Regions from separate parts of the Pseudomonas rhodesiae genome, predicted to be linked through region 1. Evidence: predicted binding sites of a transcription regulator. Region 1 holds the regulator's gene; the other holds the start of a gene.
What was found. Region 1 encodes sigma-54, which starts transcription at its own class of promoters, with help from an activator protein. Its sites were predicted from a motif close to ANTGGCATNNANNTTGCTNT; they were not measured.
Positions count from the first base shown of each region.

Region 2: the regulator sigma-54 is predicted to act here: its motif matches at 8,769-8,788, upstream of glnA (type I glutamate--ammonia ligase).

Region 1 covers NZ_CP054205.1:1,194,504-1,209,698, reverse strand. The annotation lists gene HRH33_RS05365 (uracil-xanthine permease family protein) at 1-72, shown strand, start outside; gene hisC (histidinol-phosphate transaminase) at 136-1,188, opposite strand; gene hisD (histidinol dehydrogenase) at 1,192-2,508, opposite strand; gene hisG (ATP phosphoribosyltransferase) at 2,635-3,270, opposite strand; gene murA (UDP-N-acetylglucosamine 1-carboxyvinyltransferase) at 3,545-4,810, opposite strand; gene HRH33_RS05340 (BolA family protein) at 4,834-5,073, opposite strand; gene HRH33_RS05335 (STAS domain-containing protein) at 5,188-5,493, opposite strand; gene HRH33_RS05330 (MlaC/ttg2D family ABC transporter substrate-binding protein) at 5,490-6,137, opposite strand; gene mlaD (outer membrane lipid asymmetry maintenance protein MlaD) at 6,149-6,616, opposite strand; gene mlaE (lipid asymmetry maintenance ABC transporter permease subunit MlaE) at 6,616-7,413, opposite strand; gene HRH33_RS05315 (ATP-binding cassette domain-containing protein) at 7,413-8,222, opposite strand; gene HRH33_RS05310 (KpsF/GutQ family sugar-phosphate isomerase) at 8,523-9,497, shown strand; gene HRH33_RS05305 (KdsC family phosphatase) at 9,498-10,022, shown strand; gene lptC (LPS export ABC transporter periplasmic protein LptC) at 10,031-10,603, shown strand; gene lptA (lipopolysaccharide transport periplasmic protein LptA) at 10,590-11,123, shown strand; gene lptB (LPS export ABC transporter ATP-binding protein) at 11,123-11,848, shown strand; gene HRH33_RS05285 (RNA polymerase factor sigma-54) at 12,041-13,534, shown strand; gene hpf (ribosome hibernation-promoting factor, HPF/YfiA family) at 13,610-13,915, shown strand; gene ptsN (PTS IIA-like nitrogen regulatory protein PtsN) at 13,927-14,391, shown strand; gene rapZ (RNase adapter RapZ) at 14,394-15,195, shown strand, end outside.
Region 2 covers NZ_CP054205.1:605,507-620,701, reverse strand. The annotation lists gene HRH33_RS02670 (DUF2339 domain-containing protein) at 1-1,666, opposite strand, end outside; gene HRH33_RS02665 (glycogen/starch/alpha-glucan phosphorylase) at 1,825-4,275, opposite strand; gene HRH33_RS02660 (YkgJ family cysteine cluster protein) at 4,512-4,946, shown strand; gene typA (translational GTPase TypA) at 5,140-6,960, opposite strand; gene thiI (tRNA uracil 4-sulfurtransferase ThiI) at 7,100-8,554, opposite strand; gene glnA (type I glutamate--ammonia ligase) at 8,889-10,295, shown strand; gene HRH33_RS02640 (chorismate mutase) at 10,501-11,046, shown strand; gene HRH33_RS02635 (cupin domain-containing protein) at 11,141-11,566, shown strand; gene glnL (nitrogen regulation protein NR(II)) at 11,857-12,942, shown strand; gene ntrC (nitrogen regulation protein NR(I)) at 12,939-14,375, shown strand; gene HRH33_RS02620 (hypothetical protein) at 14,820-15,195, opposite strand, start outside.

The sequences.
Region 1 (15,195 bases):
ATCGGGTTGAACCTGCTGCTGCCGGGCAATGATAGCTGGAAGAACAAGAAGCCAGATGAGCCATTGATCTGACTGCCAAAGCACCAGCTAATGTGGGAGGGGGTTGCCCCCTCCCACATTTGATTTCACTGAGTGTTAGAGGTCGCCCAAGCCATCGATCAACGCCTGATTCTGCTCCGGCGTACCAATGCTGATCCGCAGGAACTGGGCAATCCGCTCCTGCTTGAAGTGCCGCACGATCACGCCTTGCTCGCGCAACTTCGCCGCCAGACCAGCCGCGTCGTGCCGTGGGTGGCGGGCAAAGATAAAGTTGGCCGCCGACGGCAACACCTCAAAACCCTTATCTTCCAACTGCGCGACCAACTGGTTGCGGCTGTCGATCACCTGTCGGCAGGTCTTCTCGAAGTATTCACGGTCCTCGAATGCGGCCGCCGCGCCGACAATCGCCAGGCGATCCAGGGGGTAGGAGTTGAAGCTGTTCTTGACCCGCTCCAGCGCCTCGATCAAGTCCGGGTGGCCCACCGCCAGGCCCACGCGCAAACCGGCCAGTGAGCGCGATTTGGACAGGGTCTGGGTCACCAGCAGGTTCGGGTAGCGGTCCACCAGGCTGATGGCGGTTTCGCCGCCGAAGTCGATATAGGCTTCATCGACCACCACCACCGAATCCGGGCTGGCCTTGAGGATCTGTTCCACGGCGTCCAGCGCCAGGACGCAGCCGGTTGGCGCGTTAGGGTTGGGAAAAATGATCCCGCCGTTAGGCTTGGCGTAGTCTTCCACGCGGATCTGGAACTGCTCGTCCAATGGCACCGGCGCAGACTGGATGCCGTAGAGGCCGCAGTAGACCGGGTAGAAGCTGTAGCTGATATCCGGAAACAGCAGCGGCAGCTCGTGCTGGAACAGGCCGTGGAAAATGTGCGCCAGCACCTCGTCGGAACCGTTGCCGAGGAATACTTTGCTGGCGTCGATCCCGTAATACGTGGCCACCGCCTGCTTGAGCAGGTCGCTGTTGGGGTCCGGATACAGGCGCAAGTTGTCGTTCAACTCGGCTTGCATCGCAGCCAATGCCTTGGGCGATGGACCGTAGGGATTCTCGTTGGTGTTGAGTTTGACCAGTTTGGTCATTTTCGGCTGCTCGCCGGGCACGTAAGGCACGAGGTTCTTGACGAAAGGGCTCCAGAATTTGCTCATGTCTTACTCTCCCTTGGCGATGCGATATTCGGCGCTGCGCGCGTGGGCGCTCAGCGATTCACCACGGGCCAGCACCGAAGCGGTCTTGCCCAGTTCGGACGCGCCCTGTGGCGAGCAGAAGATGATCGAAGATCGCTTCTGGAAGTCATACACCCCCAGCGGCGACGAGAAGCGCGCGGTGCCGGAGGTGGGCAGTACGTGGTTGGGGCCGGCGCAGTAGTCGCCCAGGGCTTCGCTGGTGTGGCGCCCCATGAAGATCGCACCGGCGTGGCGAATCGACGGCAGCCAGGCCTGTGGGTCAGCCACGGACAGCTCCAAGTGCTCGGGCGCGATGCGGTTGGCCACTTCGATGGCTTGCTCCATATCACGCACCAGGATCAACGCACCGCGGCCATTGATCGACTTCTCGATGATCTCGGCGCGCTCCATGGTCGGCAGCAGCTTATCGATGCTGGCCGCGACCTTATCGAGGAACTCGGCATCCGGGCTGACCAGGATCGCCTGAGCGTCTTCGTCATGCTCGGCTTGGGAGAACAAATCCATGGCGATCCAGTCCGGATCGGTCTGGCCGTCGCACACCACCAGGATCTCCGACGGGCCGGCGATCATGTCGATACCGACCTGGCCAAAGACGTGGCGCTTGGCGGTAGCCACGTAGATATTGCCGGGGCCGACCACCTTGTCGACCTTTGGCACGCTCTCGGTGCCATAGGCCAGGGCCGCCACGGCCTGGGCGCCACCGATGGTGAAGACGCGGTCGACACCGGCGATGCACGCGGCGGCCAGCACCAATTCGTTGATTTCACCGCGCGGGGTCGGCACCACCATGACCACTTCAGCCACGCCGGCAACTTTGGCCGGGATCGCATTCATCAGGACCGACGACGGGTACGACGCTTTGCCGCCCGGCACGTACAGGCCTGCACGGTCCAGCGGCGTGACCTTCTGGCCCAGCACCGTGCCATCGGCTTCGGTGTAGCTCCAGGAATCCTGCTTCTGTTTTTCGTGGTAACTGCGCACCCTTGCCGCCGCCACTTCCAAGGCTTCGCGCTGGGGGGCGGTGATGCGGGTCAGGGCCAGCTCCAGGCGTTCGCGAGGCAGGATCAGATCGGACATGGACTGGACGTCCAGACCGTCGAACTGTCGGGTGAAGTCCACCAGTGCCGCGTCGCCACGCTCGCGCACCGCCTTGATGATGTGGAGCACCCGCTGGTTGACCGAATCGTCGGACACGCTTTCCCAGCTCAGCAGATGATCCAGATGATGGGCGAAATCCGGATCGGCAGCGTTGAGTCGGGCAATTGCAGTGGACGTGGTCATAGCGAGGGCCTCATAGGATTGGCAAAAAACTCAGGCGCCCTAAACTACCGTTCGCTCCGCTTGGGCACCTGAGAATTCTGGCTATGAGGCGGATAGACGGGCGCAGCCTAAGGCCGCGCGGGTGGGTCAACCGCGGTGTCGAGACTCCACTGCCTTGCGCAGGGTATCGATCAACGCCTGGATACGGGCGTGCTGCATCTTCATCGATGCCTTGTTGACGATCAGGCGGGAGCTGATGTCAGCGATAAATTCCTGTGGTTCGAGACCGTTGGCACGCAGGGTATTGCCGGTATCGACTACGTCGATGATCTTGTCGGCCAGGCCGATCAGCGGCGCCAGCTCCATCGAGCCGTAGAGCTTGATGATATCGACCTGACGGCCTTGTTCGGCGTAGTAGCGCTTGGCGACGTTGACGAACTTGGTGGCCACGCGCAGCCGGCCCTTGGGTTCAACGTCACCGACGCGACCGGCGGTCATCAGCTTGCACAAGGCAATGCGCAGGTCCAGCGGCTCATACAGGCCCTGACCACCATATTCCATCAGCACGTCCTTGCCGGCGACGCCGAGGTCGGCCGCGCCATGCTCAACGTAGGTCGGCACGTCAGTAGCCCGCACGATCAACAGACGAACGTCGTCCTGGGTCGTGGGGATGATCAGCTTGCGGCTCTTGTCCGGATTCTCGGTCGGCACGATGCCCGCTTCAGCCAGAAGCGGCAAAGTGTCGTCAAGGATACGGCCCTTGGACAGTGCGATGGTCAACATGGGAAACGTCAATCCTTCATCAGGCTATTGCTGTCCGGTCGCAAACGGCGCCAGACACAGATCGAGGCCATGACAGCCTCGATTTGAAACAAACTCAGCATATCGCAAGCTAACACCGTCTGTAGCGAGCGGGTATGCCCGGCGCTGGGTTGCGTAGCGACCCCAAAGCGGGGACTGCTGCGCAGTCCAGCGCGGGGCAAGCCCGCTCACCACAGCAAGCCCACTCACCACAGCAAGCCCGCTCACTACAGTGGCGGTGTTTTCAGTTCCAGGACTAGCCCGGTACGCGGCGAATTTTTGCGCCGAGCATCTGCAGTTTTTCTTCGATGCACTCGTAACCGCGGTCTATGTGGTAGATGCGGTCGATCAAGGTGTCACCGTCCGCACACAACGCGGAGATCACCAGGCTGGCCGAGGCACGCAGGTCGGTGGCCATCACTGGCGCGCCCTTGAGCTTGTCGATCCCGGTCACGATGGCAGTGTTGCCTTCAACCTGGATCTTCGCGCCCATGCGGTGCAGCTCGTATACGTGCATGAAGCGGTTTTCGAAGATGGTCTCGATCACGGCACCGGTGCCTTCGGCAATCGCGTTCAAGGAAATGAACTGCGCCTGCATGTCGGTCGGGAACGCCGGGTACGGAGCGGTACGCACGTTGACGGCTTTTGGCCGCTTGCCGTGCATGTCCAGTTCGATCCAGTCTTCGCCGCAGGTGATTTCGGCACCGGCTTCACGGAGTTTTTCCAGGACCGCTTCCAAGATGGTCGGATCGGTATCCTTGACTTTGACGCGACCACCGGTGACGGCGGCGGCGACCAAGTAGGTGCCGGTCTCGATGCGGTCAGGCATAACCTTGTAGGTTGCGGTGTGCAGACGCTCCACGCCATCAATGGTGATGGTGTCGGTGCCAGCGCCGGAAACCTTCGCCCCCATGGCGTTCAGGAAGTTAGCCAGGTCGACTACTTCCGGCTCGCGGGCGGCGTTTTGCAGCACGCTGCGGCCGTTGGCCAGGGCAGCGGCCATCATGATGTTCTCAGTACCGGTCACGCTGACGGTATCGAAGAAGAAGTTCGCGCCACGCAGGCCGCCTTCAGGTGCCTTGGCCTTGATGTAGCCGCCTTCGACGTCGATGATCGCGCCCATCGCTTCCAGACCACGGATGTGCAGGTCCACCGGACGCGAGCCAATGGCGCAACCGCCAGGCAGTGCCACTTCGGCTTCGCCGAAACGGGCAACCATCGGGCCCAGCACCAGGATCGATGCACGCATGGTTTTCACCAATTCGTACGGAGCGATCAGGGTTTTGATGGTACGCGGGTCGATTTCGACAGCCAGTTTCTCGTCAATCACCGGCTCGATGCCCATGCGACCGAACAGCTCGATCATGGTGGTGATGTCGTGCAGATGCGGCAGGTTGGCCACGGTCACCGGGCCATCGCACAACAGGGTCGCAGCCAGAATCGGCAAGGCGGAGTTTTTCGCACCGGAGATGCGGATCTCGCCATCAAGGCGGGCACCGCCGGTAATAATCAATTTATCCATAAGAATCTCGACGCCTTGGGGGCTCAGGTGCGCTCGGCCCAGGCCGCGCGGCTGAAAAATTTCATAGTGACCGCATGGATGCTGCCATCGGTGATCCACGGGTTCAAATGGGCATAGATCTGCTGCTGACGCTTGACCGGGCTCAATGCCGCCAGTTCATCGCTAATCACGTTCAGCTGGAAATTGCAGCCTTCGCCTTCAACTACAACCTCAGTATTCGGCAGCTTTCCTTCAAGGAAGCTCTTAACTTCTAGGGCCTGCATGCTCAACCTCTATCGGCGCCCAGTGCGCGCGGGTCGCACATCATACAAAAAAGCCCCGCGCCTGCGAACCCCGCATAGCAGGACTCTGACGGGGGGCTTGCTTGAAAATGTGTATTAAGGATGCGCCAACAGCTCGGTCAGACCAGAAACTTCGGCAATTTCGCGCATGTCGTCGGGTAACGCCCGAATGCTGACCGACTTCTTGGCCGCCTCGGCATCGCGCATGAAGCACAGCAACAACGATAAGCCGACGCTGCTGGACTTGGTCACTGCCGAGCAATCCAGCACCAGCGTGGGCGCGGTACTGGTCTTGATCAGTGCCTGGCCCTGCTTGCGCAGGTCAGGCCCGGTGCGGTAATCCAGCACGCCGCTGAGAAACAGCTCGCCAGCATCGCCAAGACGAACAGCCGACTCGATCATTGCACAGTCTTCCCGGCTTCTTTGTCGGATGTTTCCTTGGCCTTGGCGACTTCCCCGGCCCAGCCATTGATGGTCTTGTCCAGGTCATTGCCATTGCGCTGCATCGCATCGGCGAACTGATCACGGAACAGCTTGCCGATATTGATGCCGTTGATGATCACGTTACGCAGCTTCCACTCGCCTTGGATCTTCTCCAGGGTGTATTGCACCGGGTAGATCGCGCCGTTGTTGCCTTTGACGCTCATATTGACGCTGGTGCGATTACCCGATTCGTCGCCGGCTGGCGCAACGGTAATGCCCTGGTTGTTGTACTCAAGCAATGCGTTGCCATAGAACTGAAACAGGCCGCGCTTGAAGTTTTCCTGGAAGCGCTGCATCTGCTCAGGCGTCGCCTTACGCGAATACTTGACCGTCATGATGCTGCGGGAGATGCCTTCAGCATCCACCACCGGACCAACAATAGAATTGAGTGCGTCGTAAAACTTACTCGGGTCTTGCTTGTACTGTTCTTTGTTAGCCGTCAGGTCAGCCAACATTTTGTTGGTCGTGTCCTGCACCAGATCGTGCGCAGAACCCGCCGCGTTAGCCATCAAAGGCAACGCTGCAAGCAGCACCAGAAGGCCACGTCGCAAGGTAGAGATCATGTACAGATTCCTCATTTGGCGTCTTTATTGACCGTATTGAGCAGGAATTTACCGATCAGGTCTTCGAGTACCAGCGACGACTGCGTGTCGTGGATGGTCGAACCATCCTTGAGCAGCTCTGTGTCACCGCCCACGCTGATACCGATGTATTTCTCGCCCAGCAGACCCGCGGTGAGGATGGACGCAGTGGAGTCGGTCGGCAGATTATCGACCTTCTTATCCAACTGCATCGTCACTCGCCCCGTGAAACTGTCACGATCCAGATCGATTGCCGTGACCTTGCCGATCGTCACGCCGGCCATGGTCACCTTGGCTCTGACAGTCAAACCGGCGATATTGTCGAAATATGCGTAAAGTTTATATGTGTCGGCGGTAGGGCTGGCCGACAGGCCGCTGACCCGCAGGGCCAGCAACAGTAAAGCCAGGATGCCAGCCAGTAAGAAAAGGCCGACACCGATTTCCACAGTGCGGTTTTGCATCAGAAATCTCCAAACATCAAGGCGGTCAAAATGAAGTCAAGGCCCAGTACCGCCAGCGAGGCGTACACAACGGTCTTGGTGGTGGCGCGACTGATCCCTTCTGAGGTGGGTTCACAGTCATAGCCTTGGAATACGGCGATCCAGGTCACTACAAAGGCAAATACGATGCTCTTAATGATGCCGTTGAGCACGTCACCGTTGAAGGTCACGCTGTTCTGCATGTTGGCCCAGTAGGAGCCGTCATAGACGCCCAGCCAGTCCACTGCGACCCATGAACCGCCCCAGATGCCTACCACGCTGAAGATCATCGCCAGCAATGGAAGAGAAATGAAGCCAGCCCACAGGCGCGGGGCAACAATGTATTTGAGCGGGTCCACGCCGATCATTTCCAGGCTGGACAACTGCTCGGTGGACTTCATATTGCCGATTTCGGCAGTCAGCGCGGAACCCGCGCGCCCGGCGAACAGCAATGCCGTAACCACCGGCCCCAGCTCGCGCAACAGTGTCAGGGCCACCATCTGCCCCACCGCCTGCTCCGAGCCGTAACTGGACAGGATATTGAAGCCTTGCAACGCCAATACCATGCCGATGAACACCCCGGAGACCACGATGATCACCAGGGACATCACACCCACTGCGTGCAACTGCTTGATCAACAGACCAAAACCGCCACCAATGCCGCCGCGGCCCAGTAACGCGTGAAATAGAAAAATCGTCGAGCGACCCAGCACTTCGACGATGTCGATGCCCGAGCGACCGAAAAGGCGAACCTTTTCGATAAGAGATGTCTTGCGCATCAGCGCTTCCCCAGAAGATCTGCGCGGTAGTCCGCCGCCGGAAAGTGAAAAGGCACGGGGCCGTCGGGATCGCCGGTCATGAATTGGCGAATGCGCGGGTTGTCGGCATTCATCAATTCCTCAGGCGTGCCCTGCCCCAACACCTGACCATCGCCGACGACGTACAGGTAGTCGGCGATGCTCGCGGTTTCCGCCAGGTCGTGGGAGACCACGATACTGGTGATCCCCAATGCATCGTTGAGCAGACGGATCAGGCGCACCAGCACCCCCATGGCGATCGGGTCCTGACCAACAAAGGGCTCGTCGTACATAAGGATCTGGGGATCAAGGGCAATGGCGCGCGCCAGTGCGACGCGACGCTTCATGCCCCCGGACAGCTCGTCAGGCATCAGGTCGATGGCGCCGCGCAGGCCCACGGCCTGGAGCTTCAACAAAACAATGTCACGGATCATTTCATCGGACAGTTGCGTATGCACCCGCAGCGGAAACGCCACGTTCTCGAAAACATCGAGGTCGGTGAACAGTGCCCCACTCTGGAACAACACGCCCATGTGCTTGCGCGCATCGAACAGATCGCTGCGCGACAGCGTCGGCAGGTTCTGGCCGTTGACCCACACCTCACCGGCGTTCGGGCGCAATTGCATGCCCATCAAACGCAACAGGGTGGTCTTGCCGCAACCGGAAGGCCCCATGATGCCGGTGACCTTGCCGCGGGGAATGCGAATATCGACGTTATTGAAGATGCTGCGCGTCCCGCGCTTGAAGGTCAGTCCCTTCAGCTCGACCGCGTAGGCGTTATCGGCACTCATCTAAACTCCTTGGGATGCAGCTTCTCACTCAGACACCATCTATGCGACAAACGTTTGCAACGGCTGCGCAATATAGATAGCCACAGGGACTGAGCGGACCGAACTGGCCGCGAACTATATCACTGCTGGTACAACGCCCCCAAGGCCGGAACAGCGCCAGTTCAGTTTCGGGGCCAGGAAAAAACGTTGCTGAGCATGAATCTCAGGCGACTACCGAACAAACCCTGACGAACTTGCGTGAGGGAATTGAACATTACCGCTATAATCGCCGACTTTTCGTCAGGCTATACGATTTCAGACATGAGCCAATCCAGCGACCTTATTCAATCCGCACAACGCACTATCCGCCTCGAGCTTGAAGCCGTAGAAGGTTTGCTGGCCCATATCGACGCGGATTTCGTACGCGCCTGCGAGATGATTCTGGCCAGCAAGGGTCGCGTTGTCGTGGTGGGCATGGGCAAATCCGGCCATGTCGGCAACAAGATCGCCGCCACCCTGGCCAGCACCGGCACCACGGCGTTTTTCGTGCATCCGGCCGAAGCCAGCCACGGTGACATGGGCATGATCACCAAGGATGACATCATCCTGGCCCTATCTAATTCAGGCACCACCAACGAAATCGTGACGCTGTTGCCGTTGATCAAACGCCTGGGCATCCAGATGATCAGCATCACCGGCAACCCCGAATCGACCCTGGCGAGGGCTGCCGAAGTCAATCTGAACGTGCATGTAGCCCACGAAGCCTGCCCACTGAACCTGGCCCCGACCTCCTCCACCACTGCCGCGCTGGTCATGGGTGATGCCCTGGCTGTGGCGCTGCTGGAAGCCCGCGGGTTTACCGCCGAGGACTTCGCGTTTTCCCACCCGGGTGGTGCGCTGGGCCGTCGCCTGCTGTTGAAGGTCGAGAACGTCATGCATTCGGGCGATGAACTGCCCCACGTCCAACGCGGCACTCTGCTCAAGGACGCATTGATGGAAATGACCCGCAAGGGCCTGGGCATGACGGTGATCCTCGAAGCCGATGGCCGCCTGGCCGGCGTATTCACCGACGGTGATTTGCGTCGGACCCTGGACCGCACCATCGATATCCATACCGCCACCATCGATGCGGTGATGACGCCCCATGGCAAGACCGCGCGCCCTGACATGCTGGCAGCCGAAGCGCTGAAGATCATGGAAGACCACAAAATAGGCGCGCTGGTGGTGGTCAATAGTGACGACCGCCCGATCGGCGCCTTGAACATGCACGACTTGTTGCGTGCGGGAGTGATGTAAATGAGCAACGACCTGTTGCAGCGCGGCAAGCACATCAAGTTGGCCGTCTTCGACGTTGACGGCGTGCTGACCGACGGCCGCTTGTATTTCCTGGAAGATGGCAGCGAATTTAAAACATTCAACACGCTGGACGGCCAAGGCATCAAGATGCTGATGGCGGCCGGGGTACAGACCGCCATTATCAGCGGTCGCAAGACTCCAGTGGTGGAACGTCGCGCGCAAAACCTGGGGATTGCTCACCTGTATCAGGGCCGCGAGGATAAACTGGTGGTTCTGGACGAACTGTTGGGCCAACTCAACCTAAGCTATGAACAGGTCGCCTACCTCGGTGACGACCTGCCCGACTTGCCGGTGATCCGCCGGGTCGGGCTGGGCATGGCGGTGGCCAACGCGGCGGCGTTCGTTCGCGAGCACGCTCATGGCATCACCACTGCCCGTGGCGGCGAAGGTGCCGCCCGCGAATTCTGCGAGCTGATACTGCGCGCCCAAGACCGTCTTGAAGCGGCCCACGCCGCCTACCTATAGAGCGTTTTATGCTGAGCAAAAAGATTCGCAACTTCCTGTTATTCGGAGTCATCGCCGCGCTGTTCCTGGCGGTGGGCTACTGGAATATCAGCCCGGAGCGGTTTCTCGACCGACCTGTGGCGCAGGTCGACGATGGGGCTATCGACTATTACGCCACCAACGCCTACAGCGTGCAGTTCCTGCCCGATGGCAAGGTGCAATACGAAATGACCTCGGACAAAGTCGAACATTTGAAGGCCAGCGAGGTGACCCTACTGACCAATCCGGACTTGAACCTGTATCGCGGCACGGAGTTTCCGTGGCACGTCACTAGCAAGCGTGGCGAGGTGAACCCCGACGGCACCGAAGTCGAACTGATCGACTCGGTGCGCGTCGCGCGTACCGATGCGCAGAACCGCGACACCATTATTACCAGCAGTCGCATGACCGTATTCCCACAGAAGCAATATGCGCAGACCGAGCAAGACGTTAGAATCGACGGCGCTGGCGGTGTATCGACTGGCAAGGGAATGAAAGCGTATTTGAAAGAAAGCAGGATACACCTGCTATCGAACGTAAGAGGACAGTATGAGGCTCGTTAAAACTCTCCCGATTTTGCTCGGTCTTGGCGCAGCACTGGGAAGCGTGAGCGCCTGGGCTCTGCCGAACGATAGCGAGCAGCCTATCCGCATCCAGGCTGACGATGCTCAGCTGGATGACAAGCAAGGCGTTGCCACTTACAAGGGCGACGTGATCATTATCCAGGGCTCGATGAAGATCACCGGCAACACGGTAACTCTGACGCGCACCCCGGCAGGCGACATCGACGTGGTGACGTCGGTGGGCAACCTTGCCTACTTCGAACAGAAGCAAAAGGCAGAAGATCCAGGCCCGATGAAGGGCTATGGCAAGACCATCCAGTATCATGCGCAGCAGAACCGCATTGTGCTGATCGATCAGGCCAAGGTGCTGAGCGCCGACGGTAACTCCACCGAAGGCGAGAAGATCGTGTACAACACCAAGACTCAGGTCGCCCAGGCGGGCCGCGCCAACGGCACCAAGGTCAGCGCACCGCGCCCACGCATCGACATGGTTATCCAGCCGAAGAAGAAGGCCGAGTAATGGCAACCCTGAAAGCCCAGCATCTGGCCAAGGCCTATAAAAGCCGTCAGGTTGTGCGCGATGTCAGCCTGTCGATCGACAGCGGCCAGATCGTCGGCTTGCTCGGCCCCAACGGTGCCGGCAAGACCACCTGTTTCTACATGATCGTCGGCCTGGTTCAAGCGGACCAAGGCCGCGTGCTGATTGACGATCTGGACGTCAGCCACCAACCGATGCACGGTCGCGCCCGCGCCGGTATCGGCTATCTTCCGCAAGAAGCGTCGATCTTCCGCAAACTCTCGGTCGCCGACAACATCATGGCGATCCTGGAGACTCGCAAGGAGCTTGACCGCGATGGCCGTCGCGCGGAGCTGGAAAGCCTGCTGCAGGAATTCCACATCAACCACATTCGCGACAACCTTGGCATGAGCCTGTCCGGTGGTGAGCGTCGTCGCGTGGAAATTGCTCGCGCACTGGCCACCGCGCCCAAGTTCATCTTGCTGGACGAACCGTTTGCCGGCGTCGACCCTATTTCGGTTGGCGATATCAAACAGATCATCCATCACCTCAAGGCCAAGGGCATCGGGGTATTGATTACCGACCATAACGTACGTGAGACCCTCGATATCTGCGAAACCGCCTATATCGTCAACGATGGTCAACTGATCGCCGAAGGCGATGCCGCCACCATCCTGGCCAACGAACTGGTCAAGGAAGTGTACCTGGGCCACGAGTTCCGCCTGTAAACAGCCTTTAACAAGGCGTTGGCAGGACGTTAGCCTGGTGCGCGGATGCAATGAAAGCCTCTGGATTTTTATTGTTACCGCGCTCTAGGCAAAGCCCCCGATATCAGGCATATAATTTGCTTATGTTTGGCGCTCACGCGCCCTGTCGTGGATGGCGCATTGCGCCGGCGAATAAGGTGTTAAGCCCCTGCCATGAAACCATCGCTAGTCCTGAGAATGGGCCAGCAGCTGACGATGACACCGCAGCTGCAACAGGCCATCCGCCTGCTCCAATTGTCGACCTTGGACCTGCAACAGGAGATCCAGGAAGCTCTGGAGTCCAATCCGATGCTCGAACGCCAGGAAGAAGGCGACGACTTCGATAATGCAGATCCGTTGGCTGACAACATCGAGCAAAAACCCAACTCCGATGTGCAGGAACCCTCCTATCAGGAAACCGCCCCGACGGTGGATAACCTGGAGGAAGGTGAATGGAACGAGCGTATTCCCAACGAGCTTCCCGTGGACACTGCCTGGGAAGACGTCTACCAGACCAGCGCCAGCAGCCTGCCCAGCAGCGACGATGACGAGTGGGATTTCACCACCCGGACGTCCGCCGGCGAAAGCCTGCAAAGCCACCTGTTGTGGCAGTTGAACCTGGCGCCGATGTCGGACACCGATCGGCTGATCGCCGTGACCCTGATCGACTGCATCAACAACCAGGGCTATCTGGACGAAACCCTTGAGGAGATCCTTGAGGCCTTCGACCCGGAACTGGATATCGAGCTGGACGAAATCGAAGCCGTCCTGCACCGCATCCAGCAGTTCGAGCCTGCCGGCATTGGCGCCCGCAGCCTCAGCGAGTGCCTGCTGCTGCAATTGCGTCAGTTGCCCGCCAAGACCCCTTGGCTCAGCGAAGCCCAGCGTTTGGTCACCGATTACATCGATCTGCTGGGCAGCCGCGACTACAGCCAACTGATGCGACGCATGAAGCTCAAGGAAGACGAGCTGCGCCAGGTCATCGAGCTGGTGCAAAGCCTCAACCCTCGCCCAGGCTCGCAGATCGAGTCCAGCGAAGCCGAATACGTTGTCCCGGACGTTATCGTACGCAAGGACAACGAGCGCTGGCTGGTGGAGCTGAATCAGGAATCGGTGCCGCGCCTGCGCGTCAATCCGCAATATGCCGGGTTCGTGCGCCGCGCCGATACCAGCGCCGATAACACCTTCATGCGCAATCAGCTGCAAGAAGCGCGCTGGTTCATCAAGAGCCTGCAAAGCCGCAATGAAACCCTAATGAAAGTCGCCACCCAGATCGTCGAGCATCAGCGCGGCTTCCTGGAATACGGCGACGAAGCGATGAAACCGCTGGTGCTGCATGACATCGCCGAGGCGGTCGGCATGCACGAGTCGACAATTTCACGGGTGACCACGCAGAAATTCATGCATACCCCACGGGGTATTTATGAGCTGAAATACTTTTTCTCCAGCCATGTCAGCACTTCCGAAGGCGGCGAATGCTCGTCCACGGCGATCCGCGCGATCATCAAAAAACTGGTTGCCGCGGAAAATCAGAAAAAGCCGTTGAGTGACAGCAAGATCGCTGGTTTACTGGAGGCACAAGGCATTCAGGTCGCCCGTCGAACCGTCGCCAAATATCGCGAATCCCTTGGGATCGCGCCTTCCAGCGAGCGTAAGCGTTTGATGTGACGGGCGGGCCATAGCGTTCCAGTGGCAGGCATCCCGGCCTGCCGCTTTATGCACTGGCAACGAAGGAGAAGCTGTATGCAAGTCAACATCAGTGGACACCAGCTGGAAGTCACCAAGCCCCTGCGTGAGTACACCGAGAGCAAGCTGAACAAGCTTGCGGGGCATTTCGACAAAATTACCAATGTGCAGGTCATCATGGAGGTCGATAAGCTCAAGCAGAAAATCGAGGCCACCCTGCACATACCGAATGCCAAAGTCGTCGCCAATGCCGAACATGACGACATGTATGCCGCGATTGACTCGCTGTACGAAAAGCTCGACCGCCAACTCATAAAGCATAAGGAAAAGAATCTGCACCTGATGCAAGGTACAGGTCGTTAACTCTCCCCCCCATGATCCGACTTGAAACTATCCTGACCCCCGGCCGTTCCCTCGTGAACGTGCCGGGCGGCAGCAAGAAAAAAGCCCTCGAACAAATTGCCAACCTGATCGCCCGCGAAGTGCCGGATCTGGAGATGCAAGATGTCTTCGAGGCGCTCGTCGCCCGTGAAAAACTGGGCTCCACCGGTTTTGGTAACGGCATCGCGATTCCACACTGCCGCCTCAAAGGCTGCGCAGATCCGATAAGCGCTCTGATACATCTGGAAGCCCCCATCGATTTCGACGCCATCGACGGCGCACCGGTCGACCTGCTGTTTGTCCTGCTGGTCCCGGAAGCTGCCACCGATGCGCATCTGGAGCTGCTTCGGCAGATCGCCAGCATGCTTGATCGCAAGGAAGTACGTAACAGACTACGCAGCGCCAGCAGCAATGAAGCGCTCTATCAGGTTGTTCTGGATGAACAAAACGAGAAGTAATCATGCGTTTGATCATCGTCAGTGGCCGCTCCGGCTCTGGTAAAAGTACTGCCCTGAATGTTCTGGAGGACAGTGGCTTTTATTGCATCGACAACCTGCCCGCCGGGTTGCTGCCGGAATTGGCCGAACGCGCATTGATCCATACTGAGCTAGCGCAGCCGCTGGTTGCCGTGTCGATCGATGCCCGCAACTTGCCCAGCCACCTTTCCCGGTTCCCTGAGCTGTTGGAGGAAGTGCGCGCCAAGCATATTCACTGCGATGTGCTGTACCTGGATGCCGACGAGGAGACCCTGCTTAAGCGCTTCTCCGAAACCCGGCGGCGCCACCCGCTCAGCAGCCCCCACCGCTCCCTTGCCGAAGCGATTGAGGACGAGACCAAGCTGCTGGGGCCGATCATCGATCTGGCCGACCTGAAGATCAACACCACCAGCCTCAACCTGTATCAACTGCGCGATGCCATCAAGCTGCGGCTGCTGAACCAGCCGGAGCCTGGTACGGCCTTTCTGGTGGAGTCCTTCGGGTTCAAGCGCGGCATGCCGGTAGACGCCGATCTGGTGTTCGATGTGCGTTGCCTGCCGAACCCTTACTGGAAGCCGGAATTGCGTGATCAGTCCGGGCTGGATCAGCCGGTCGCTGATTACCTGGCGGCGCAACCGGATGTGGAGGAGATGTTCCAGGACATCTCCACTTACCTGCTCAAGTGGCTGCCACGTTTTGCCGCAAGCAACCGAGCCTATGTGACCATCGCCATCGGCTGCACCGGCGGCCATCACCGCTCGGTTTACCTGACGGAGCGCCTGGGTC
Region 2 (15,195 bases), 590 kb from region 1:
ATTGGTCGAAGCTGAACAGCAACGCCACGCCCAGCAGCAGTGCGCCCAGTGGCGCGCCTTGCAGCAAGGTACGCTCGCCCAGCTGCAATTCGCTGAGGAACGCCAGCGCCGAACCCAATTGCAGCAGTAGGCCAAATGCTCGCGCCAATGGCCGCTGCTGGCGCAAGCCCAGCCAGAAGATCCCGGCGCCTTCCACGGCCCAGGCGGCAGCGGTCCAGCGTGCGTCCAGCCCCAGTGGAATAGCCAGGCTGGCGAAGATCACACCGAGGGCCAGACAGGTTTCCGCCAGCAGCAAGGCGCGCCCGCTGCTGAGCACTCGGGCCAAGCCCATATAGATGATGCCCAGGCCCAACGCGCTGAACGCCGCCGCGAATTCCAAGTGCTGCACCAACGCGAATTGCAAGCCAAAGCCCACCAGCGGCGGGCCGAACAGCATACTGCCATCGACGTAATCACCTTTGGCCGCCGACCAGCGCAACAGTGCGCCACGGCTATCGTCTTGCGGCGCGTCGCGCATCTGCAGCAATTTGCGGCGCGCAAACAACAGGCCGATGGCCAGGTACATCAGGAAGAACAACACCAGAAACGGTTCGGTGCTCCACAGCAATTCCGGGGTGTAGGAACGCAAGCCCCAGGCAAAGCCAATGCCGAAGGTGCCGACAAAACCGATCAGGTTGAGCAAGCGCCAGGCCTTGAACCAGGCGATGGCGAGGATGCCAGTGTTGAGCAAGGCAAAGTAACTGAACAACGCCACATGGTTGCCTGAACCGGTAGAGGTCAGAATCGGCGCGGCGAACCCGCCAAGCGCCGCTGCGCAGGCCAACCCCAGCGCGTCCTGGGTAATCGCCAGGATCGCCGAGAACACCGTCACCGCCACCAACAGACCCAGCGCCGCACTCGGATCGATCAGCGGATGCAGGCGCATCGCGGCGAACACCGTGAGGTACAGCACCGCAATCCCGGTGCCTTGCAGCATCAACCCATAGTTGCTGTTGCGCAGTCGCAACCACCAGCCCAAACCCAGCAGGCCGATGGCCGCCGCCGCCACACCGGCGTAACGCACTTCGATCGGCACCACCATGCCTTCGGTGGCATAGCGCAGCAGGAACGCCAGGCCGAGAAACAACAGCACCACCCCGACGCGCAGCACGGTATTGCCGCCAAACAGCCAATCCCGCGCGCCGCCGAGAGCGCGCTCGATCAGGGTGGGGCCACGGGGTACGACCGGTTCTTTGGGGAGCGGTGCAGGCGCAGGTGTAGGGGCCGGTGCCCACACGTCGGCGGGCAACGGCTGGCTGGCTTGCTTGGTGACGGCCACCGGGGCCAGTTCAGGCGGTAATTCCCAAACCAGTTCGACTGCCTTGGGTGGCGGTACGGCTTGGGGAGCTTCGGCCACAGGCGTTTCGACAAATACCGGCGGCGCAGGTGTGGGATCAGGTTGTCGCGCGGGTCTTTCCAACTGCGCCAGACGCTGCTCGACGGCGCTCAGAGCTTTTTGCGCGGCCTCCAGCTGACGAGCCTGTTGGTCCGCCTGGGACGACAGCATCGACAGGCGGATCGCCTGGCCAATGCCCAACCCCAACAGCGCACCGATGCCCGCATCATAGAACGACTCATCGAGCGTCCAGCCGAGCACCAGCCCTATCAGCATGAAAATCCATTGCATGAACGATATTCCCTAAGCAAACCGGCGCTCAGTATATCGACGCGCAACCAATGTGGCAGGGGGCTTACCCCCAATAGCGGTGTACCAGTCCACAGATCTGCAAACTGACACACTGCCATCGGGGGTAAGCCCCCTCCCACACTTTCAAATTGCGCTGTTTAGTCGAGCGCTTTCCAGATCTCGGTGGCGTATTCGCGGATGGTCCGGTCCGACGAGAACCACCCCATTCGTGCGGTATTGAGCACCGCCGAACGCCACCATGCCTTGGAATCGTGCCAATGCGCTTCGACCCGGGCCTGGGCCTCCCAATAAGAATCGAAGTCGGCGCACACCAGGAAGCGGTCGTAATCGATCAGTCCGTCGATCAAGCCCACATAGCGGCCCGGATCGTCAGGCGAGAACACCCCGCCCCGGATCGCTTGCAGCACATCGTTAAGGCGATGGGACGCGGCGATGTCCGGCCCGGCGTGGAATTCACCGGCGTGTTTGCGTGCTTCCACCTGCTGGGCGCTGAGGCCGAAGATAAACATGTGGTCGGCGCCCACGCGCTCGTGCATTTCCACGTTGGCGCCGTCCATGGTGCCGATGGTCAACGCGCCGTTGAGACCGAACTTCATGTTGCTGGTGCCCGAGGCTTCGAAGCCTGCCGTGGAGATCTGCTCCGACAAATCCGCCGCCGGGATGATGCTCTCGGCCAGGCTGACGTTGTAGTTAGGCAAAAACACCACTTTGAGCAGGCCGCGCACGGTCGGGTCGTTGTTGACGGTGCGGGCGATGTCGTTGGTCAACTTGATGATCAACTTGGCCTGGTGATAACTCGCCGCAGCCTTGCCGGCGAAGATCTTCACACGCGGCACCCAGTCGGTTTCCGGCTCGGCACGGATCGCCTGGTACAGCGCCACGGTGTGCAGCAGGTTAAGCAACTGGCGTTTGTATTCGTGGATGCGCTTGACCTGCACGTCGAACATAGCCGCCGGGTTTACCGAAATGCCCAGGCGCTCGTGGATGATCTCGGCCAGGGCACGCTTGCTGTGCAGACGCTGCTCGGCGAAGGATTTGCGGAACGCCTGTTTCTCGGCGAAGGTTTCCAGCTCGCCCAGGCGCGTCTCCATGTTGTCGAGGATGTCAGGACCCAGCGCGTCCACCAGCATCTGGGTGAGCTGGGGGTTGGCCTGATATAGCCAGCGGCGGAAGGTAATGCCGTTGGTTTTATTGTTGATACGTTCCGGGTACAGCTTGTGCAGTTCGGAGAACACCGTGCTGCGCATCAGTTGGGTGTGCAGGCCGGACACGCCGTTGACGCTATGGGACCCGAGGAACGCCAGGTTGCCCATGCGCACGCGGCGGCCGTTGTCTTCTTCGATCAGCGACACGGCGCGCAACACGTCGAAATCGTGGATGCCCTTGGCGCGCAGCGAGTCGATATGCTGGGCGTTGATCAGGTAGATGATCTGCATATGCCGGGGCAGCATGCGTTCCATCAAGCCTACAGGCCAGGTTTCCAGGGCCTCGGGCAGCAACGTGTGGTTGGTGTAGGACAGGGTTTCGACGGTCACGTCCCACGCGGCTTCCCACGGAATATCGTGCAAGTCGACCAATTGACGCATCAACTCCGCCACGGCGATGGACGGGTGGGTGTCGTTGAGCTGGATGGCGGCGTGTTCGCCCAGGCTCAAGACCGAACCGTGCATGTTCTTGTGGCGACGCAGCAGGTCTTGCAGCGAGGCCGAAACAAAGAAGTACTCCTGACGCAGGCGCAGTTCCTGCCCCGCTTCGGTGCTGTCGGCCGGGTACAGCACGCGGGAGATGCTCTCGGCACGGGCCACTTCAGCCACCGCACCCAAGTGGTCACCGGCGTTGAAGCGCTCCAAGTGCAAGTCTTCCACCGCGCGGGCACGCCACAGGCGCAGGGTGTTGACGCTGGCGCCGCGCCAGCCGACCACCGGCGTGTCATAGGCCACGGCGCGTACGGTTTCGTTGGGCGACCAGACCTGGATCATCTTGCCGGAGGCATCCGCCAATGTTTCGACGCTGCCGCCAAAACCGATCGGGTAAATCACTTCTGCCCGTTCGAATTCCCAAGGGTTGCCGAAATCCAGCCAGCGTTCGGTCTGCTCTTGCTGCCAGCCGTCGACAACGGCCTGGCGGAACAGGCCGTGTTCATAGCGGATGCCATAACCGTGGCCGGCAATGCCCAAGGTCGACATGCTTTCCATAAAACACGCCGCCAGACGGCCGAGGCCCCCGTTGCCGAGGGCCGCGTCGGGCTCCAGCAGACGAATGCGCTCCAGGTCGACGCCCAGCTCGGCCAGCGCATCGCGGGCGATTTCCAGCACGCCCAGGTTGCTCAGGCTGTCGTAGAGCAGGCGGCCAATAAGGAATTCAAGGGAAAGGTAGTACACCCGCTTCTGGCCTTTACGGTAGATGCGTCGGGTGTGATCCATCCAGTGGTCGACCATTTGGTCGCGGGCGGCCAGAGCAATGGCTTCGAACCAGTCGTGGTCGAAGGCATGATCGGGGTCCTTGCCCACCGCATAGGTGAGTTTGGTCAAGACAGCATCGCGAAACGCGGCTACCTCTGCTTCTCGTGCAAGCGGTTCCTGAGACATCGGTGTGACCTCGGGCGAGATTGAAGGAGTTGCTAGAGCCTAGTCGGTCTGACAGACGGCAGAGGCTCTGGTTCGGCAGTTTTTTAACTCATTCACCGTTGCCGGAATTAGATGCAGGGGCCGTGCCCGATCCTGCGCCGCGCCGCCTTTTAGCCGAAAACCGCAAAATATTGTTCAAAAAAGCACCAATCCCGGTATGATCGCGCGCCCTGATACCGCCCCACCCTGGAACCCTGATGAAGCCTCAACTGATCGCCGCCGCGGAACTCGACCGTCTCGAAACCTGGCAGAAATACTCCAGCCATATGTGCGGCGGCTGCGTGTCCAGCTGCTGCACGCTGCCGGTTGAGGTGAAGATCAAGGACCTGATCCGCATTGGTATCGTCGATGAGTTCGAACGCGGCGACCCGCCGAAGAACATCGCCAAGCGGTTGCAGAAGGAAGGCATCGTCGAGCGCTACAACAACAAATCCGAGATTTTTACCCTGCAGCGCATGAGCAACAACGACTGCCTGTACCTGGATCGTAAAACCCGCTTCTGCACTATTTATGACAAACGCCCGGACACTTGCCGCAACCACCCGAAGATCGGGCCGCGGCCGGGGTATTGCGCGTATAAGCCCAAGGAAGTGGTGCGCGAGACTAACTTCAAGACCCTCGATAAGTTCTGATCCGGGTTTTGTGGGGGGCTTGAGGGCCCTATCGGGGGCAAGCCCCCTCCCACATTTTGATCTGTGAACACATTCAAAGGTGGGAGGGGGCTTGCCCCCGATGAGGCTAGAACAGCCACCCCAAAATCTGCAGGCATAAAAAAACGCCCCCGGCTTTTCGACCGGGGGCGTTTTTCATTCAGCCTGAGTTAACTCAGTTCTTGGCTTTCTTGGCAGCGCGGGTACGCTCGCCTTCGTCCAGGATCTTCTTACGCAGGCGGATCGACTTCGGCGTGACTTCGCACAGCTCGTCGTCCTGGATGAATTCCAGGGCCTGTTCCAGGGTGAAGCGAACAGGTGGAACCAGGGCGATGGTTTCGTCTTTACCCGAAGCACGCATGTTGTCGAGCTTCTTACCTTTGGTTGGGTTGACGCCCATGTCGTTGTCACGGCTGTTCAGACCAACGATCTGACCGTTGTAGATCTCTTGACCGTGTTCAACGAACAGCTTGCCGCGTGCCTGGAGGGTTTCCAGGGAGTAGGTCAGCGCCTTGCCGGTTTCAACCGAAACCAGAACACCGTTCTGACGGCCGGACATGTCGCCGGACTTCATGGTGTCGTAGCGATCGAAGATCGAGGTCAGGATGCCAGCACCGTTGGTCAGGGTCAGGAACTGGTTACGGAAACCGATCAGACCGCGAGCAGGGATGTTGTACTCCAGACGAACACGGCCTTTGCCATCCGGCACCATGTTTGTCAGGTCGCCCTTACGCAGGCCCATCTCTTCCATGACCTTGCCCTGGGATTCTTCAGGGGTGTCGATGGTGACGTTTTCGAACGGTTCCTGCTTCACGCCGTCAACCTGACGGATGATCACTTCCGGACGACCAACACCCATTTCGAAGCCTTCGCGACGCATGGTTTCGATCAGTACCGAGAGGTGCAGCTCACCACGGCCGGAGACCTTGAACTTGTCGGCCGAGTCGCCTTCTTCAACGCGCAGTGCAACGTTGTACAGCAGCTCTTTGTCCAGACGCTCCTTGATGTTACGGGAGGTCACGAACTTGCCTTCTTTACCGCAGAACGGCGAGTCGTTTACCTGGAAGGTCATGGAAACGGTTGGCTCGTCGACGGTCAACGGCTTCATCGCTTCTACGGTGTCCGGGTGGCACAGGGTGTCGGAGATGAACAGCGAGTCCATACCGCTGATGCACACGATGTCGCCGGCTGCAGCTTCTTCGACGTCGATGCGGTGCAGGCCGTGGTGACCCATCAGCTTCAGGATACGACCGTTGCGCTTCTTGCCGTCGGCGCCGATAGCCACAACCGGGGTGTTCGGCTTGACGCGACCACGAGCGATACGGCCAACGCCGATAACACCCAGGAAGCTGTTGTAGTCCAGTGCGGAGATCTGCATCTGGAACGCGCCGTCACGGTCAACAGCCGGTGCTGGTACGTTGTCGACGATCGACTGGTACAGCGGGGTCATGTCTTCGGCCATGTCGTTGTGGTCCAGACCGGCAATGCCGTTCAGGGCCGAGGCGTAGACGACTTTGAAGTCCAGCTGTTCTTCGGTGGCACCCAGGTTGTCGAACAGGTCGAAGATCTGGTCCAGAACCCAGTCCGGACGCGCGCCTGGACGGTCAACCTTGTTGATGCACACGATCGGACGCAGGCCGGCTTCGAACGCCTTCTTGGTCACGAAACGGGTTTGCGGCATAGGGCCGTCTTGAGCGTCAACCAGCAGCAGCACGGAGTCGACCATCGACATCACGCGTTCTACTTCGCCGCCGAAGTCGGCGTGGCCCGGGGTGTCCACGATGTTGATGTGGTAGCCGTTCCAGTTGATGGCGGTGTTTTTCGCCAGGATGGTAATACCGCGCTCTTTTTCCTGGTCGTTGGAGTCCATCACGCGCTCGTCGTTGAGCTCGTTGCGCTCCAGGGTGCCGGATTGACGCAGGAGTTTGTCTACCAGGGTGGTCTTACCATGGTCAACGTGAGCAATGATGGCGATGTTACGTAGATTTTCGATCACTTGTGTATCTCGATCAGAGGATTCGGTGTGCTGTCAGGTCGTGGCAGCGATTAACAGTAGAGTCAGGCCTTGCCGTTACAGCTTGACGGCAGAGTCGGGGGGCCGGTGACGCAGGCCACAGGCAAACAGCCCCGGGCTCTTAGCTCGGTCGATAAACGCGCACATTGGCATGCCCCTCACTGAGCAAATGGTGAGCATGCAGGCGACTCATGACGCCTTTGTCGCAATACAACAGGTACTGACGGCTGTTATCCAGTTCCTTGAAACGCGCGTTCAATGCATAGAACGGCAGCGTTTGTACGTCGATGCCAGGAATCTCCAGCGGCTCGTCCTCGGCGGCATCCGGGTGACGGATGTCGATGACGATCTGGCCGGCCAGGGCTTCGCTGACTTCTTCGATCTGCACATCCTGGCCCAACTCGTCGATCACGCGATCGATCGGGACCAGTTTGGCGTTCTCGAGCGCACGCTCCAGAATCGCCATGTCGAATTCTTTCTCTTCATGCTCCACGCGGTGACGCTTGGCGTGGGTCTTGGGGTTCACCGAAATGACCCCGCAGTACTCCGGCATATGTTTGGCAAAGTCGGCGGTGCCGATTTGCTCTGCCAGGTCGATGATGTCCTGCTTGTGACTGGCGATCAGCGGACGCAACACCAGTTTCTCGGTGACGCAGTCGATGATCGACAGGTTGGGCAGCGTCTGGCTGGACACCTGGGAAATCGCTTCACCGGTCACCAGCGCGTCGATCTGCAATTGATCGGCAATTCGGGACGCAGCGCGCAACATCATACGCTTCAATACTACGCCCATATGACTGTTATCGACTTTGCCGAGAATTTCTCCCAGCACTTCCTCGAACGGCACGCTCACAAATAGCACACGCTGGGAGCTGCCGTATTTCTTCCAGATATAGTGCGCGACTTCCATCACGCCCAATTCATGTGCACGCCCGCCCAGGTTAAAGAAGCAGAAGTGGCTCATCAGGCCGCGGCGCATGATCTGGTAGGCCGCCACCGTGGAATCGAAACCGCCGGACATCAATACCAGGGTCTGTTCCAGGGCGCCCAGCGGGTAGCCGCCGATGCTGTTGTGCTGGCTGTGGATCACAAACAACCGTTGGTCGCGAATTTCCATGCGCACTTCAATTTGCGGCGCTTTCAGGGAGATTCCGGCGGCGCCGCACTCGCGACGCAGCTTGCTGCCGACGTATTTTTCGACGTCCATCGAGCTGAAGGGATGCTTGCCGGCACGCTTGCAGCGCACGGAAAAAATCTTGCCTTCCAGCGAGCTGCCGTAGTGCCGTTTGCACTTCTCGGTGATGTCGTCGAAGTCGCCGAGCGGGTATTCGTCCACCTGCAGAAAATGCGCGATGCCCGGCATGCAGCTCAGGCGCTCGGTCATATCCTTCAAGGCTTTGGGGTCGGTAACACGGGTTTCCAGTTCGAGGTTGTCCCACACGCCGTTCACCACCACAGCCGGGTCCAGATCGCGGAGCACGGCACGGATGTTCTTGGCCAACTGACGGATGAAACGCGTCCGTACCGGTCGGCTTTTGATGGTGATCTCGGGGAAGACTTTAACGATTAATTTCATGGAAACAGCGCGCGCAGGGCCTGCCGAAAAAGGGGGGCGCGGATTATAGCGGAAATCGCTCAAGGTTTAACCAGTTAATATGCACCTCAAACGCCACGCACTAAAGCAGTGCGTTTAACACGAGCTGCGCCACATTGCGGTGCGCTGTTTTTGCGGTTTTGTCGCAATGCACCTTTATAGGGGCGTTTTTGGAACAGAAAACCCATGTTGGCGCACTGGCATGCAATTTGCTCTCTTGTGAGGCAGGTTGCCATGGCGGAGTATCCGCGCCGGCATCACCCACATTCTAAGGGCTAACTCCACTACCCCAGCCCGAAGCCACCCGGAGGACACTATGTCGAAGTCGGTTCAACTCATCAAAGATCATGACGTTAAATGGATTGATCTGCGCTTCACGGACACCAAAGGCACTCAGCACCACGTGACCATGCCGGCTCGCGACGCGCTGGATGAAGCTTTCTTCGAAGAAGGCAAAATGTTCGACGGTTCCTCCATTGCTGGCTGGAAAGGCATCGAAGCCTCCGACATGATCCTGATGCCGGACGACAGCACTGCCGTGCTGGACCCATTCACCGAAGAGCCGACCCTGATCCTGGTGTGCGACGTAATCGAGCCTTCGACCATGCAAGGCTACGACCGCGACCCACGTGCGATCGCCAAGCGTGCCGAGGAATACCTCAAGTCCACCGGTATCGGTGACACCGTATTCGTAGGCCCGGAGCCAGAGTTCTTCATCTTCGACGAAGTGAAGTTCAAATCCGACATCTCCGGCTCCATGTTCAAAATCTACTCCGAACAAGGTTCGTGGATGTCCGACCAGGACGTGGAAGGCGGCAACCATGGCCACCGTCCAGGTATCAAAGGTGGCTACTTCCCAGTTCCGCCATTCGACCACGACCACGAAATCCGTACCTCCATGTGCAACGCCATGGAAGACATGGGCCTGGTCATCGAAGTGCACCACCACGAAGTGGCCACTGCCGGCCAGAACGAAATCGGTGTGAAGTTCAACACCCTGGTAGCCAAGGCTGACGAAGTTCAGACCCTGAAATACTGCGTACACAACACTGCCGTAGCTTACGGCCGTACCGCTACCTTCATGCCTAAGCCTCTGTACGGCGATAACGGTTCGGGTATGCACGTTCACCTGTCCATCGCCAAAGACGGCAAGAACACCTTCGCTGGCGAAGGTTATGCCGGCCTGTCCGACACCGCCCTGTACTTCATCGGCGGCATCATCAAGCACGGTAAGGCCCTGAACGGCTTCACCAACCCTTCGACCAACTCCTACAAGCGTCTGGTCCCAGGTTTCGAAGCACCGGTAATGCTGGCCTACTCGGCTCGCAACCGTTCGGCTTCGATCCGTATTCCTTACGTGTCCAGCCCTCGCGCTCGCCGTATCGAAGCTCGCTTCCCGGATCCGGCAGCCAACCCATACCTGGGCTTTGCCGCCCTGCTGATGGCTGGCCTGGACGGCATCCAGAACAAGATCCACCCTGGCGACGCCGCCGACAAAAACTTGTATGACCTGCCGCCTGAAGAGGCCAAAGAGATCCCACAAGTGTGCGGCAGCCTGAAAGAAGCCCTGGAAGAGCTGGACAAGGGCCGTGCGTTCCTGACCAAAGGCGGCGTGTTCAGCGACGACTTTATCGATGCCTACATCGCCCTGAAAAGCGAAGAAGAAATCAAAGTACGCACCTTCGTACACCCACTGGAATACGAGCTGTACTACAGCTGCTGATCCGGTTGCGCTGCTTGACGTAGCGCGATGAAAAAGGCCTCCTTCGGGAGGTCTTTTTTTTGCCCGGAAATTACATAGCTCCGTATCTGCAAACCCAATCAAAAAGGTGGGAGGGAGCTTGCTCCCGATAGCGGTGGATCAGCTGATACAGGTGCTGGCTGACACTCTGCCATCGGGTGTAGCCCCTCCCACAAGGAGAACAGCCTTGAAACGTCGACTTGTGTTCGCTTTGTTATTGGTCAGCGCCAGCGCCAGCGCTGCGCCGCCCAGCCTGGAACCTTTACTCAACAGCATCACCGAACGCCTGGCCATCGCCGACCAGGTCGCGCTGAGCAAATGGGACAGCAAAAAGCCGGTAGAAGATAAACAGCGCGAACAGGAAGTGCTCGCCAACGTCGCCGCCCAGGCGCCCAACTACAAACTCGACCCCGCCGTTGCCGAGCAGTTTTTCGCCGCGCAGATCGAGGCCAACAAACTCGTGCAATACACGCGCTTGTCCGACTGGCAGTTCATGGGCAAGGCCCCGGATCTGCCACGCCCGGACTTGGTGGGTAAAATCCGCCCGCAGTTGGATCAGTTGCAAAAACGCCTCTTGCAGCAATTAGCCGACTTCGCCCCACAGCGCAACAACCCGCAATGCCCTCAATGGGTGGCCAGGGCGATTCACGAGCCGCTGCACGAGCCCTTGATGCAGATAGCAAGAGCCCGCGCCACTGGCGAGCTATGCCTCCAGGCACCCGCCAGCAAATAAATACGTGGACTACCTCATCCTAGGCACTTTCCGGCATCTTCCGATTGGGGGCTCACCCTAGCCTGACGGGTCATTGACCACACAGGATGGCCCCATGAACTCCCTCCACGGCTTGATCGCTGCAGCCGCGTGCTTGTCCGCGCTCGGCTGCACCACCCCACAACCGAATACGGCCCCCATCAAAACCGAGTTACTGCTGCAAAGCAGCGAGTCATGGGACGGCACGCCTTACACGGCTTACCCTTCGGGCGCTCCACAGTTGACCCTGATACGTCTCAACATCCCTGCCAATACCCAATTGCCGTGGCACTCCCATCCCATTCCCAATGCGGCGTATATCCTTTCCGGCGAACTGCTGGTCGAAGCCCGTGAGAGCGGTGCCACCCGCACATTGCGCCAAGGCGATACGCTGGCCGAAATGGTGGGCATCGAGCATCGCGGCAGTACGGGCGACACGCCGGTCGAACTGCTGGTGTTCTATGCCGGTAGCCCCGGTATACCGCTTTCGCAAACCCACTGACCGCCTTACGCAACGCAGGATCGTTTGCCACAAACGATCCTGCCTTCGCACTTGCTGAACAAACACAACCATTTCGCACTATATTGGTGCGACAAGTTGCACCCTACCCAACCCGCCAACCCATTTTGGTTCGAAACTTCACGATAAAGCTGGCAGAACGCCACAGTTTCGCGCCAAAACCCCTTATTTCAGGGCCTGCGCGCTTCTTTTCGGAGCCTTGGTTTGGTTTTTGCATTTTCTTGGTATCAGCGTGTGCCTCAAGCCCGCGCCTTGCTCCAAAAGAGGTCCTGATGACCATCAGCGATGCACTGCACCGTTTGCTACTCGACAACCTGACCACCGCGACCATCCTGCTCAATGACGATCTACGTCTTGAGTACATGAACCCGGCGGCGGAAATGCTCCTGGCCATCAGCGGCCAGCGCAGCCATGGGCAGTTCATCAGCGAATTGTTCACCGAGTCGGCCGAGGCCTTGAGTTCGTTGCGCCAGGCAGTTGAACAGGCGCATCCCTTCACCAAGCGCGAAGCGATGCTCACCGCCCTTACCGGCCAGACCCTCACCGTCGACTACGCCGTAACCCCGATCTTGAGCAACGGCGCCACCCTGCTACTGCTTGAAGTACACCCCCGCGATCGCCTGCTGCGCATTACCAAAGAGGAAGCGCAGCTGTCCAAGCAGGAAACCAGCAAGATGCTGGTGCGCGGCCTGGCCCATGAGATCAAGAACCCACTCGGCGGAATCCGTGGCGCGGCGCAGTTACTGGCCCGCGAGCTGCCGGACGAGAACCTCAAGGACTACACCAACGTCATCATCGAAGAAGCCGACCGCCTGCGTAATCTGGTGGATCGCATGCTCGGCTCCAACAAGTTGCCGTCGCTGGCGCTGACCAACGTGCACGAAGTGCTGGAGCGCGTCTGCCAACTGGTCGAAGCCGAAAGCCAGGGCTGCATCACCTTGGTGCGCGACTACGACCCAAGCATCCCCGACGTGTTGATCGACCGCGAGCAGATGATCCAGGCAGTGCTCAATATTGTGCGCAACGCCATGCAGGCCATCAGCAGTCAGAACGAACTGCGCCTGGGCCGCATCTGCCTGCGTACCCGCGCCCTGCGTCAGTTCACTATTGGTCACGTGCGCCATCGCCTGGTGACTAAAGTCGAAATCATCGACAACGGCCCGGGCATTCCTGCGGAACTGCAGGAAACCATTTTCTTTCCCATGGTCAGCGGCCGCCCGGACGGTACCGGGCTGGGCCTGTCCATCACCCAGAACATCATCAGCCAGCACCAGGGCCTGATCGAATGTGAGAGCCATCCCGGCCACACCACGTTCTCGATCTTTCTGCCACTGGAACAAGGAGCCCCATCGACATGAGCCGTAGTGAAACTGTGTGGATCGTCGATGACGACCGTTCTATCCGCTGGGTCCTGGAGAAAGCCTTGCAACAGGAAGGCATGACCACCCAGAGCTTTGACAGCGCCGACGGCGTGATGAGCCGCCTGGCGCGCCAGCAACCCGATGTGATCATCTCCGACATCCGCATGCCCGGCGCCAGCGGCCTCGACCTGTTGGCGCGGATTCGCGAGCAGCACCCGCGCCTGCCGGTGATCATCATGACCGCCCACTCCGACCTGGACAGCGCCGTGGCGTCTTATCAGGGCGGCGCGTTTGAATACCTGCCCAAGCCTTTCGATGTGGACGAGGCCGTGGCGCTGGTCAAGCGCGCCAACCAGCACGCCCAGGAACAGCAGAACCAGGAAGCGCCGCCGACACTGACGCGCACCCCGGAAATCATCGGCGAAGCGCCGGCGATGCAAGAAGTGTTTCGCGCTATCGGGCGCTTGAGTCACTCAAACATCACCGTGTTGATCAACGGCGAATCGGGTACCGGTAAAGAGCTGGTGGCTCACGCCCTGCATCGTCACAGCCCACGGGCGGCCTCGCCGTTTATCGCCTTGAACATGGCGGCAATCCCCAAGGATTTGATGGAGTCGGAACTGTTCGGCCACGAAAAAGGCGCCTTCACCGGCGCGGCCAACCTGCGTCGCGGTCGCTTCGAACAGGCCGACGGCGGCACCCTGTTCCTCGACGAGATCGGCGACATGCCGGCCGACACCCAGACCCGCTTACTGCGCGTGCTGGCCGATGGCGAGTTTTACCGCGTCGGCGGGCATACCCCGGTGAAGGTCGATGTGCGAATCATCGCCGCCACCCACCAGAACCTGGAAACCCTTGTGCACGCGGGCAAATTCCGTGAGGACTTGTTCCACCGCCTCAATGTGATCCGCATCCATATCCCACGCATGTCGGATCGTCGCGAAGACATCCCGACCCTCGCCCGCCACTTCCTCAGCCGTGCCGCCCAGGAGCTGGCCGTCGAGCCGAAGCTGCTCAAGAGCGAAACCGAGGAATACCTGAAGAACCTGCCGTGGCCCGGCAACGTGCGCCAATTGGAGAACACCTGCCGTTGGATCACGGTGATGGCGTCCGGGCGCGAAGTGCACATCAGCGACTTGCCCCCGGAGCTGCTGAGCCTGCCGCAGGACTCCGCGCCGGTGACCAACTGGGAACAGGCCTTGCGCCAGTGGGCCGACCAGGCCCTGGCACGCGGCCAGTCGAACCTGCTGGACAGCGCCGTACCGGCCTTCGAGCGGATCATGATCGAAACCGCCCTCAAGCACACCGCCGGTCGCCGCCGCGATGCCGCTGTATTGCTGGGTTGGGGGCGCAATACCTTGACGCGCAAGATCAAGGAACTGGGCATGAAGGTGGATGGCGGTGACGATGACGAGGGCGACGACGCCTGATCTCCAATCTACCGAGGTCTAATGTGCAGGGGGCTTGCCCCCGATAGCAGTAGATCAGTCACAACCTCTGTGCCTGATACACCGCCATCGGGGGCAAGCCCCCTCTCACATTTTGACCGTCACAGAGCTTCACGGTCGTGCACCGATTCAATGCACCATGAACCGGCATCGGGCACCGATACGAGCGCCTGAACACCACCACCGCTAAGCAACGCTGCTGAGTTTAAACCGCCAAAGCCCCGAATTCCGGGGCTTTGCGCTTTTCGGCATGATTTTTTGGCGAAACTTGCAAACTCTGGCACGCGCCCTGCAATAACCCTGGTACTACCCAGTTTCGGGGACCTTGGTACAGGCAGGCCGAGAATCCCCTCTTTAACACCGAAGCCTTCACGGCTTCACCCCGTTTTGGGAGCCCTGGTACAGGCAGGCCGGGAACTCCCTCTTTTATTGCCCTTGGAGATGGATCTCCAGCCGCCAGCGGCCGTCGACCTCAGCGCCTTTCCACTCTCCGCGCAACGGCCGCGCCGCCACCAGGTTCAGCAGCAAGCCACCATCGGTCTTGCGAATGCGCCAATTCACGTCCTTATCGTTGACCTTGAGCTGCCCACTGGCAGCCTTGCCCTGGGCGTCGAATAACAGCGCCACGGTGCCGTCGATATGTTCGCCGTGCAGTTGGGGCTCACTGTTGAACCACACCACCACGCCGTCCGGCGCCGTTTCGACCTGCTGCAACTCAACCGGGTCGGGAATGGTCAGGCGGCCGATCATCAGGCCCACCATCAAGCCGACAATCGCCAATGACCCCATAACCCTCGGCAAT